Regions from separate parts of the Faecalibacterium sp. DFI.5.82 genome, predicted to be linked through region 2. Evidence: predicted binding sites of a transcription regulator. Region 2 holds the regulator's gene; the other holds the start of a gene.
The links. The regulator HrcA, encoded in region 2, represses chaperone genes, less so after heat shock. The targets are predictions, from matches to a motif close to TGTTAGCACTCNNNNNNNNNGAGTGCTAACA.

Region 1: the regulator HrcA is predicted to act here: its motif matches at 2,123-2,153, upstream of P0G09_RS01365 (Hsp20/alpha crystallin family protein).

The regions. Positions count from the first base shown of each region.
Region 1 covers NZ_JARFIS010000001.1:255,090-259,478, reverse strand. The annotation lists gene P0G09_RS01380 (ParB/RepB/Spo0J family partition protein) at 1-134, opposite strand, end outside; gene P0G09_RS01375 (hypothetical protein) at 180-353, opposite strand; gene P0G09_RS01370 (YitT family protein) at 417-1,274, opposite strand; gene P0G09_RS01365 (Hsp20/alpha crystallin family protein) at 1,525-1,989, opposite strand; gene P0G09_RS01360 (hypothetical protein) at 2,205-2,681, opposite strand; gene P0G09_RS01355 (purine-nucleoside phosphorylase) at 2,692-3,519, opposite strand; gene P0G09_RS01350 (ADP-ribosylglycohydrolase family protein) at 3,685-4,389, opposite strand, start outside.
Region 2 covers NZ_JARFIS010000010.1:48,837-53,225, forward strand. The annotation lists gene dnaK (molecular chaperone DnaK) at 1-1,029, opposite strand, end outside; gene grpE (nucleotide exchange factor GrpE) at 1,132-1,761, opposite strand; gene hrcA (heat-inducible transcriptional repressor HrcA) at 1,758-2,831, opposite strand; gene P0G09_RS12095 (stage V sporulation T C-terminal domain-containing protein) at 3,017-3,559, opposite strand; gene P0G09_RS12100 (Fic family protein) at 3,667-4,389, opposite strand, start outside.

The sequences.
Region 1 (4,389 bases), on a different contig from region 2:
TTTTTTTCCGGCTTCGGGGAAACGGAAACCTTCCCCGGCTCTTTTGGGGGAGCGGGAGGCGTTTCCTTGCCCGGCCCGCTATCCGTTACCGGCTGTTCCGGCGTTTTTGTGGTTTTATCATCTGCCATAAGCATTTACCTCCTGTTTTTTGGCATGAAAAAAGGGGCTCAACTTTTCAGTCAAGCCCCCGTGGGAAGTTCCTCCTTTCTCCGCCATGATACAAAAATACCGCCCGTAGTCTCGTTTGGGCGGTACTTTGTGTAAGATTGGCAGTCCATTATTAAGTTTTTTATTATGTTCCCTTTGTACACCGTTGCAAACGTCCCCTCTGAAACATAGGTATAGGTCAGCATGCTTTTTACCTCCATGCGCTTTGATATTTCCGGACTTGAGTATACCACGCAGCTCTCCGCCGATCAGATCTTGGGCTGATACTGCATGCTGGACACATTGTAAATGGTAACAAAAGCCTTGGGGTCTTCCCGGTTGATAAAGTTCATCAGCTTCTGATATTCGCTCTTGTCCACGATGGTAATGATCTCGTTGTGCTTTTCCAGATTGTACGCACCGATGGCCTCGTACATGGTCGCACCGCTGTGCAGGTCATGGAGGATGAACTGACGCAGCGCCTCCTCTTTTTCGGTGATGATGCAGACGCGGCGTTTGATGCTGCTATCAAAGATGAAATGGTCCAGCACGATGCCGTTGAAGTAAGTACCGAGGATACTCAGCACCACGGTCTTTTTATCGTAGACCAGGGCCGCGGAAAGCGCCACACACATTCCCGACAGAGACATGGCTTTTCCCAATTCCATGTGCAGGTACTTGTTCATGATCTTTGCCACGATATCCAGCCCGCCGGAGGATGCATTGCGGTTGAACAAAATACTCAGCCCGATGCTGACCACCAGAATATAGCACAGCACGTCCAGCTCCTGACTGCCGGTCATCGAGCCGAACTCCGGGAACAGCTTTTCAAACAGCCCCAGAAACACCGGCAGCAGCACACTGGTGTATACGGTCTTTGCGCCAAATTCTCTGCCGCAGGTAAAGAACCCGATGATGAGAAGCACGACGTTCAGGATCATCGTAATGACCGACAAGGGCAGCGGCACAAAATTGGACAGCACGATGCCAAGGCCGGAAATGCTGCTGACGGATGTATGGCTCGGCACCAGAAAAAAGAAAACGCCCGTCGCAATGATCGCCACCGCCCCGGTCAGGACTGCCGTCTCCCTCAGGACTGCGCCGGTCTTTCCTTTTACATCACTCATCTTTGTCCCCCTAAAATCAAATTTGTTTCACCGACTTCCTCATCTTTGTCGATGCGGACAAGGAGCTTACCGCCAAAGCGTTTGTATTCCATAGTGAAGTACCTCCATAAATTCCGAGTTGCTGTTCTCAGTATACCATGTTTTTCTCTTGCGGAAAAGATAGCGAAACAAAAATGCCCCCGGAGGGCTTGTTGCGGCTCTCCGGGGGCATCTTATGTGCGTGTGTGACTTGGCACACACGACCGGCATTTTACTCGATTTCAATCAGATTCGGGTTCTCAGGCAAAGCCTTCGTCTGCTGAGGAGCAGGCAGCTCAACATGCAGGACGCCATCCTCGAACTTTGCATGGATGTCTTCCTTCTTCACATCGCCCACGTAGAAACTGCGTGCACAGGTGCCGGAGAAGGTCTCGCGCCGCACATAGCGACCCTTCTGATCCTTTTCGTCGTTGCTGTGGCTGCGCACTGCCTGAATGGTCAGGTAGCCGTCGTTCAGATCCATCTGAACGTCTTCCTTCTTGCAGCCCGGCAGGTCAACCGCTACTTCGTAGCCGTTGTCCGTCTGTTTGACATCGGTCTTCATCATGTTTGCACCGCGCTTACCAAAGGTATCACGAGCCTCACGGTTCATCATACGTTCCAGTGCAGCGTCATTCCAGAACGGATCGAAGAAATCATCGAACAGGTTTTCATGGAAAACAGTCGGCATAAGCATAAATCATTCCTCCAATCCCGGCGTTCGGGTCGGGGCAAAAAATCTGAAGCGTCCATTCAGAAGGGCTTTCCGGGGAGCCTTGCGGCTCTCCTTTTGCCCTTCCTCCTGAGCACGCCACTGTTATAGCACCGTTCATTAGCAGTGTCAATAGAAGAGTGCTAAAATTCACAGAAAGATAATTTTCTGATAATCTTTCATGTAATCTTAGGCGTTTTTCAGGCATATGTCAGCCTTAAGCATTTGGCATCCACTCCATTCGCCACCAGAGTAGCAGCGATTTCCTCGAATGTCTTTACTACCTCCATTGCTTTTACCGGAACGACGATTTCGTCCGGTTCTCCTTTCTCCAGGAGACCTTTTGAAAAGCTCATGCCAGGGGTTTTCACTTCGCCAATATTAAAAGCCATCAAGTTCACTTTTCGTCCATCAGATGCCTCAAAATCAAAAAAATTCATAACTCCATCAAACACATCTGGCGACTCAAGTTCTTTACTGTCATAATCCAATATATGCGCATGTTCTGAAACGATTGATTTGATTTTATCTACTTCTGCCTTTTCCAGTTGCAGTCCTTGTGTATTTTCTCTGTTCTCCTGACATTGAACGAAGCCATCTTCTGACACGGACACACGGCAAAGCGGCAGCCCCCAGGCATTTGCCAGCAAATAATCAAAAACGATGTTTTCTCTCATCCGAATTACCCTATCCTTCCATCTTCTGAATCACCGCACCCAGCCATCGGCACAGGGTATCGCCTGCCTGATTTGCGATCTCCAGCACGCGGGCGTGGCTATGCTTGACCGTCTGGATGCCGGTGGCCATGTTAGTGATGCAGCTGACGGCCAGCACCTTCATGCCCATGTAGTTGCAGACCATGGTTTCCGGCACGGTGCTCATGCCCACGGCATCGGCTCCCATCCCCGCAAAGGCGCGAATTTCAGCCGCCGTTTCATAGCAAGGGCCCATAAAGCCCATGTAAACGCCCTCCTTGTAGGCAATGCCCAGTTCATCGGCGGTCTGCTTGGCAAGGTTCCGCAGTTCCAGACTGTAAGGTTCGGTCATGTCCGGGAAGCGGGGGCCGAAGCGCTCATCGTTGGGGCCAATGAGGGGGTTCGTGCCCATCATGTTGATGAAGTCGGTAATGAGCATCAGGGTGCCCGGCGCAAACTCCCGGTTGATGCCGCCGCAGGCGTTGGTCAACACCACCTTTTCCACGTCCAACAGCTTGAACACATAGAACGGGTAGCAGACTTCCTTCATGGAGTAGCCCTCATAGAAATGGAAGCGGCCTTCCATGGCGTAGACTTCCGTGTCCCCCAGTTTGCCAGCCAACAATGCGCCTTTGTGTCCTGCCACCGTGGATACCGGGAAGTTGGGGATATCCTTGTAGGACAGTTCTTCCGTGTCCGTAAAGTCCGCGGTCAGCTTGCCAAGGCCGGAGCCCAGCACCACCGCGATCTTCGGGCGCTTTTTCGTGTGCGTCTTGATATATTCCGCACTTTCCAGTGCCTTTTCATAAAGATGTTCCATACCGTTCTCTCCTTTTCCCAAAAAATTCGATATACTCTCTGGGTTCAGTATATCGGATTTTTCAGGACGATGCAAGACGCCCTTCATCGAGTCTTATTAAAAACCAAGGAGCAGATACTTCACATCACGAGTGTGTTGTTTCTGCTCCTTGGTTCTCCGAATGTCTTATCTCTGGCCGATGTTCCACCGAAACAACTCATATCCTTCCCGGATATCCTCCGGCAGACGTTTCAAAGTCTCGTCCCGCAGTTCCTGCGGCATCCCGTAAAAAGCTTCGGCAATGCCGCCGGTGATGCAGGCAAGGGTGTCGCTGTCGCCGCCCAGAGAGACCGCATTGCGAAGTGCATCCTCAAAACTGACGCTTTCCAGAAAAGCAATGATTGCTTCCGGCACAGTTTCCTGACAGGTCTCCACATGATGATAGGTCGGCCGAATTTCATCGCAGGTACGGTTCAGGTCATAACCGAAGGTCTGCTCCACATATTGTTTGATTTCCGGCTTGCTGTGGCCGGTACGGGCCAGAAAAATCACTGCAGCCGTGGCCTGCGCGCCTTTGATGCCCTCCGGGTGGTTGTGGGTAACTTCAGCGGTCACTTTTGCCATTTCCAGCGTTTTGTCCAGCGTATCGAACAGCCAGCCCGCTGCCGACACACGCATAGCCGAGCCGTTGCCGAAACTGCCATAGGGCTTCGGATTTTCTGCGTGCAGCCACCGGCGGAACATCCCGCCGTAACCGGCATGAGGGTATGTTTCTCCCCAAATGCGCATCTCGCTCTTTGTTTCTTCAAATGTTCTCTCCGGGATGCCTTTACCTGCAATCAAACCCCGTGCCACCGCAACGGTCATGACCGTATCATCGGTGAAGTGCGA
Region 2 (4,389 bases):
AGCCACGCACTCATCGGGGTTGATGCCCTTGAAGGGCTCGCAGTTCAGTTCCTTCTTGACTGCATCGTAGACAGCGGGGATACGGGTGGAACCACCGACCATCAGGACCTTCTTCAGGTCAGAGGGACGCAGGCCTGCATCCTGCAGAGCCTTGCGGACAGGGGTCATGGTGCGGTCAACCAGATCAGCGGTCAGCTCATTGAACTTTGCGCGGGTCAGGGTCATATCCAGATGCTTGGGGCCGGTAGCGTCGGCAGTGATGAAGGGCAGGTTGATCTGGCTGCTCATTGCGCTGGACAGCTCGATCTTTGCCTTCTCAGCAGCTTCCTTCAAGCGCTGTGCGGCCATCTTATCCTTGCGCAGGTCGATGCCGTTCTCGTTCTGGAACGCATCTGCCATCCAGTCGATGATGCGCTGGTCGAAGTCATCGCCGCCCAGGTGGGTATCACCGTTGGTGGCCAGAACCTCGGTCACGCCGTCGCCCATCTCGATGATGGAGACATCGAAGGTGCCGCCGCCCAGGTCGTAGACCATGATCTTCTGGTCCTCTTCCTTATCGATGCCGTATGCCAGAGATGCGGCAGTGGGCTCGTTGATGATACGCTTGACGTTCAGGCCGGCAATGGTGCCTGCGTCCTTGGTTGCCTGACGCTGGCTGTCGTTGAAGTATGCAGGAACGGTGATGACTGCATCGGTGACAGTCTCGCCCAGATAAGCCTCAGCATCTGCCTTCAGCTTCTGCAGGATCATCGCGCTGACCTGCTGGGGAGTGTACTCCTTGCCGTTCAGGGTCACCTTGTGGTCGGTGCCCATATAACGCTTGATGGAAGCCACCGTGTTCTCAGGGTTGGTGATGGCCTGGCGCTTTGCGACCTGACCCACCAGACGGTCGCCGGTCTTGGTGAAGCCGACAACAGACGGGGTGGTGCGTGCACCCTCAGAGTTTGCGATAACAACGGGCTCGCCGCCCTCCATAACAGCCACGCAGCTGTTGGTAGTACCAAGGTCGATACCAATGATCTTACTCATAATGAAAGCTCCTCTCAAATTCAGAACGTTTTTTGTTTATGTGATGCTCAAATGTTACCAAGCGGATGTTATATTTGAAAACCCTTGCGGGGTCTTGCAAAATCACTCTGCCACAACAACGGTGGCATGGCGGACGATCTTATCGCCCAGCTTGTAGCCCTTCTGGTAAACCGTGATCACGGTGCCGCTCTCCTGCCCATCGGGGGCGGGGATCTGCTGCACGGCATTCATAAAGTTGGGGTCAAAGGGCTTGCCCAGCGCCTCGATCTCCTCCACATGGAGGGCGTTCAGCGCCTTGGCGGCTTTGTCCAGCGTCATGGTCACGCCCTTCTTGTAATTCTCGTCGGTGGTGGGGGCGTTGGCCGCCATCTCCAGCGTATCCAGAATGGGGATGATCTGGTTCACGGCAAAGGACACGCCGTCGTTGAACTTCTGGTCAGCCTCACGGGTGGAGCGCTTGCGGTAATTCTCATACTCGGCGGCCATCCGCAGCAGCTGATCCTTGGCCTGATTGGCATTCTTCTCAGCCGCGTCCAGCTTTGCCTTCACGGCCTCCAGCTCCCGGGCCTTCTTGTTGAAGAAGCCATCCTTTTTCTTGGGGTCTGCCGCTTCAGCGTTCGTCTCGGGAGCCGCTGCCTGCTCAGGTGCAGTTTCCGGGGCGGCCTGCTCGGCGGTGTTGGGCTCCACGGCAGGTTCTTCTGCCTGCGGGGTCTTTTTTGTTTCTTCGCTCATTCCAGGTCCTCCTTATAGATCACAGTCCGCCGGGGTGCGGCTGCCTGCGGGGTATCTTTTCGTTTGCCGCTCATTCCTTCGCCAAGCTGATCGGCAAAGGTGTGGAGCAGCGGCATCAGCTTCTGGAAGGGCATCCGGGTGGGGCCGATGAGGGCCACAGAGCCCCAGAGGCCTCCGCCCACCAGATACCGGTCACTCACGATGCACAGGCCGGGGATCTGAGGTTCCAGATCCTCGCCCAGCAGGATGCTTTCGCTCTGCTCTGCCGGGGGTGCAATGAGGGCGGCGGCCTGCTCTTCGTCGTTCAGCAGGCTCAGGATGCTGCCCACCTTGCCGTCCAGCTGGGGCCAGTCCAGCAGGTACTGCTCACCACCCAGATACACATGGGGCTGGGTGGAATCCTGCAGGATGGCGGCGGCGGCGCTGATCACCGGCACCAGCTCCGGGCTGATCTGGCTGCACAGCTCTGCAAGGAGCCGGGGCGACAGATCAACAGGAGCCACAAAGGTCAGGTTCCGGTTGAGCAGGGCGGCAAGCGCCGCTGCATTTTCCCGGGAAAGACCGGTGCGGACCCGCGCCACACGGGTGCGGACATAACCGGCAGTGGTCACAGCCAGCACCGCTGCGGCGCTGCGGCCCACCTGCACCACCTCGTAGTGGGCGATGCAGAGATCCTCAGCACAGGGGGTGCTGACGGCGGCGGTGCAGCCGCTGATGGCGGCCAGCGCCTTGGCGGCACCCTGTGCCAGCTTTTCCGGCTCGTGGTCGAGGCTTGCGAACACCGCATCCACACGGGCGCGGGTCACACGGTCCAGCGGCTGGTCATCGGTGAGAAGATGATCCAGATAATAACGGTAGCCCTTGGCACTGGGGACACGGCCTGCGCTGGTGTGGGGCTGCTCCAGCAGACCCAGCTTGGTCAGCGCGGCCATCTCGTTGCGCAGCGTGGCACTGGAAACTGCCATATCAAAGTAGTTTGCCAGCACACTGCTGCCCACGGGCTCGCCCTCGAGGCCATACAGCGCAACGATCGCCTGCAAGACACGCTGCTTGCGTGCATCCATCGTCATAGCGCCTGCCTCCTTCGTTCGCTTTTCGTTTCTTTAGCACTCCTTCTTCCTGAGTGCTAAGACCATTATATCCAATTTTGCGGCGCTGTCAATAGCTTCTCAGAAAAGTTTTGAAAGATTCATAATTCTGTCATAAAGGCCGCACAAAAAAGAGCCGCCCTGCGGCGGCTCTCCTATATAATAGATCATTCCTCCATCTGCTTTGCCAGAAATGCCGCCGCCACGTTCACCGCCTTGAGCTGGGCGGCATCGGGCTGGGCAGTGCGGTCCTCCGTAAGCAGGCCCACACTGCCGGTGACATCCCCCGCCGCAATGATGGGCACAGCGCACAGCAGCGCCCGGGGCGAGCCCTCACAGGGCAGCAATGCCTTTTCGGGGCTACCATCGCTCTGGTAGGGCTTGCGGCTGTCCATCAGCTTTTCCAGCGGCTGGCTTACGCTGCGGTCTGCCAGATCCCGCCTGCCCGCACCGGATGCCGCCAGAATGCGGTCCCGGTCTGAGACAAAGGCCGTCAGGGCAAAGCACTTGCTCAGCACATCCACATACTGGGCCGTCACCCCGCTCAGTTCCCCCATGGGCGAATACTTTTTGAAGATGACCTCGCCGTCCCCCGTTGTGAAGATCTCCAGCGGGTCTCCCCTGCGGATGCGCTGGGTGCGGCGGATCTCCTTGGGGATGACCACCCGCCCCAGCTCATCGATGCGGCGCACGATGCCGGTTGCTTTCATAAGGTTCCCTTCCTTTCCATGTTCCGGTTTTGCTTCCAGATTTCTGTGAAGTATGGTTATTCTGTGGAAACAGGAAGGGAATTATTCATTCAGCTCCGGCCGGAGCCTTACCTGCGCACATACTGCGTCTTTCTGCCCGCGCCGATCCTCTCCAGAACGCCCTCCTCTGTCAGTTTTTTCAGCGCGCTTTCAATCGAGCTTGTACCAAAGCCCGGGCAGGCCTCTGCGGCCTCCTGTTTTGTAAAGGCTCCCAGCCTTTCCATCGCATAGCTGCGCACTCGCTCGTACGCCGTCACGCGCTTCTGTCCCCCGCCGACCAGATCGACCCGCTGCTCAAAATCCTGATAACAGGAGCAGATCACCGCCAGCATATATTTGATGAACGGTGTCGGGTCATTTTCCTCCTCATGCCAGTGCTGATCAGCCTGCGCCAATGCTGCATAGTACTCATCCTTAGTCTCTGCAATTGCTTTTTCAATGCTGATGTACTGCCCCACAACATATCCATTCTGATACAGCATCAAAAGGGTCAGCAGCCGGCTCATTCTGCCGTTACCATCATTGAAAGGATGGATACAGAGAAAATCCAAGATAAAACAGGGGATCAAAAGCAGGGGATCAACGAGTTCTCTGTGCAGCACATCCTGATAAGTGCAGCAAAGTGCCTCCACAGCACCCGGTGTCTCGTATGGTTCCAGCGGGCGGAACAGCACATGGCGTTCCCCGCTGGGAAGGGTCATATCGATCTCATTGGGTGTAGTCTTAAAATGTCCTCGATAGGTCAAATTCGTATATTTCAGCAGATCACGGTGCAGTTGCAGGATGTACCC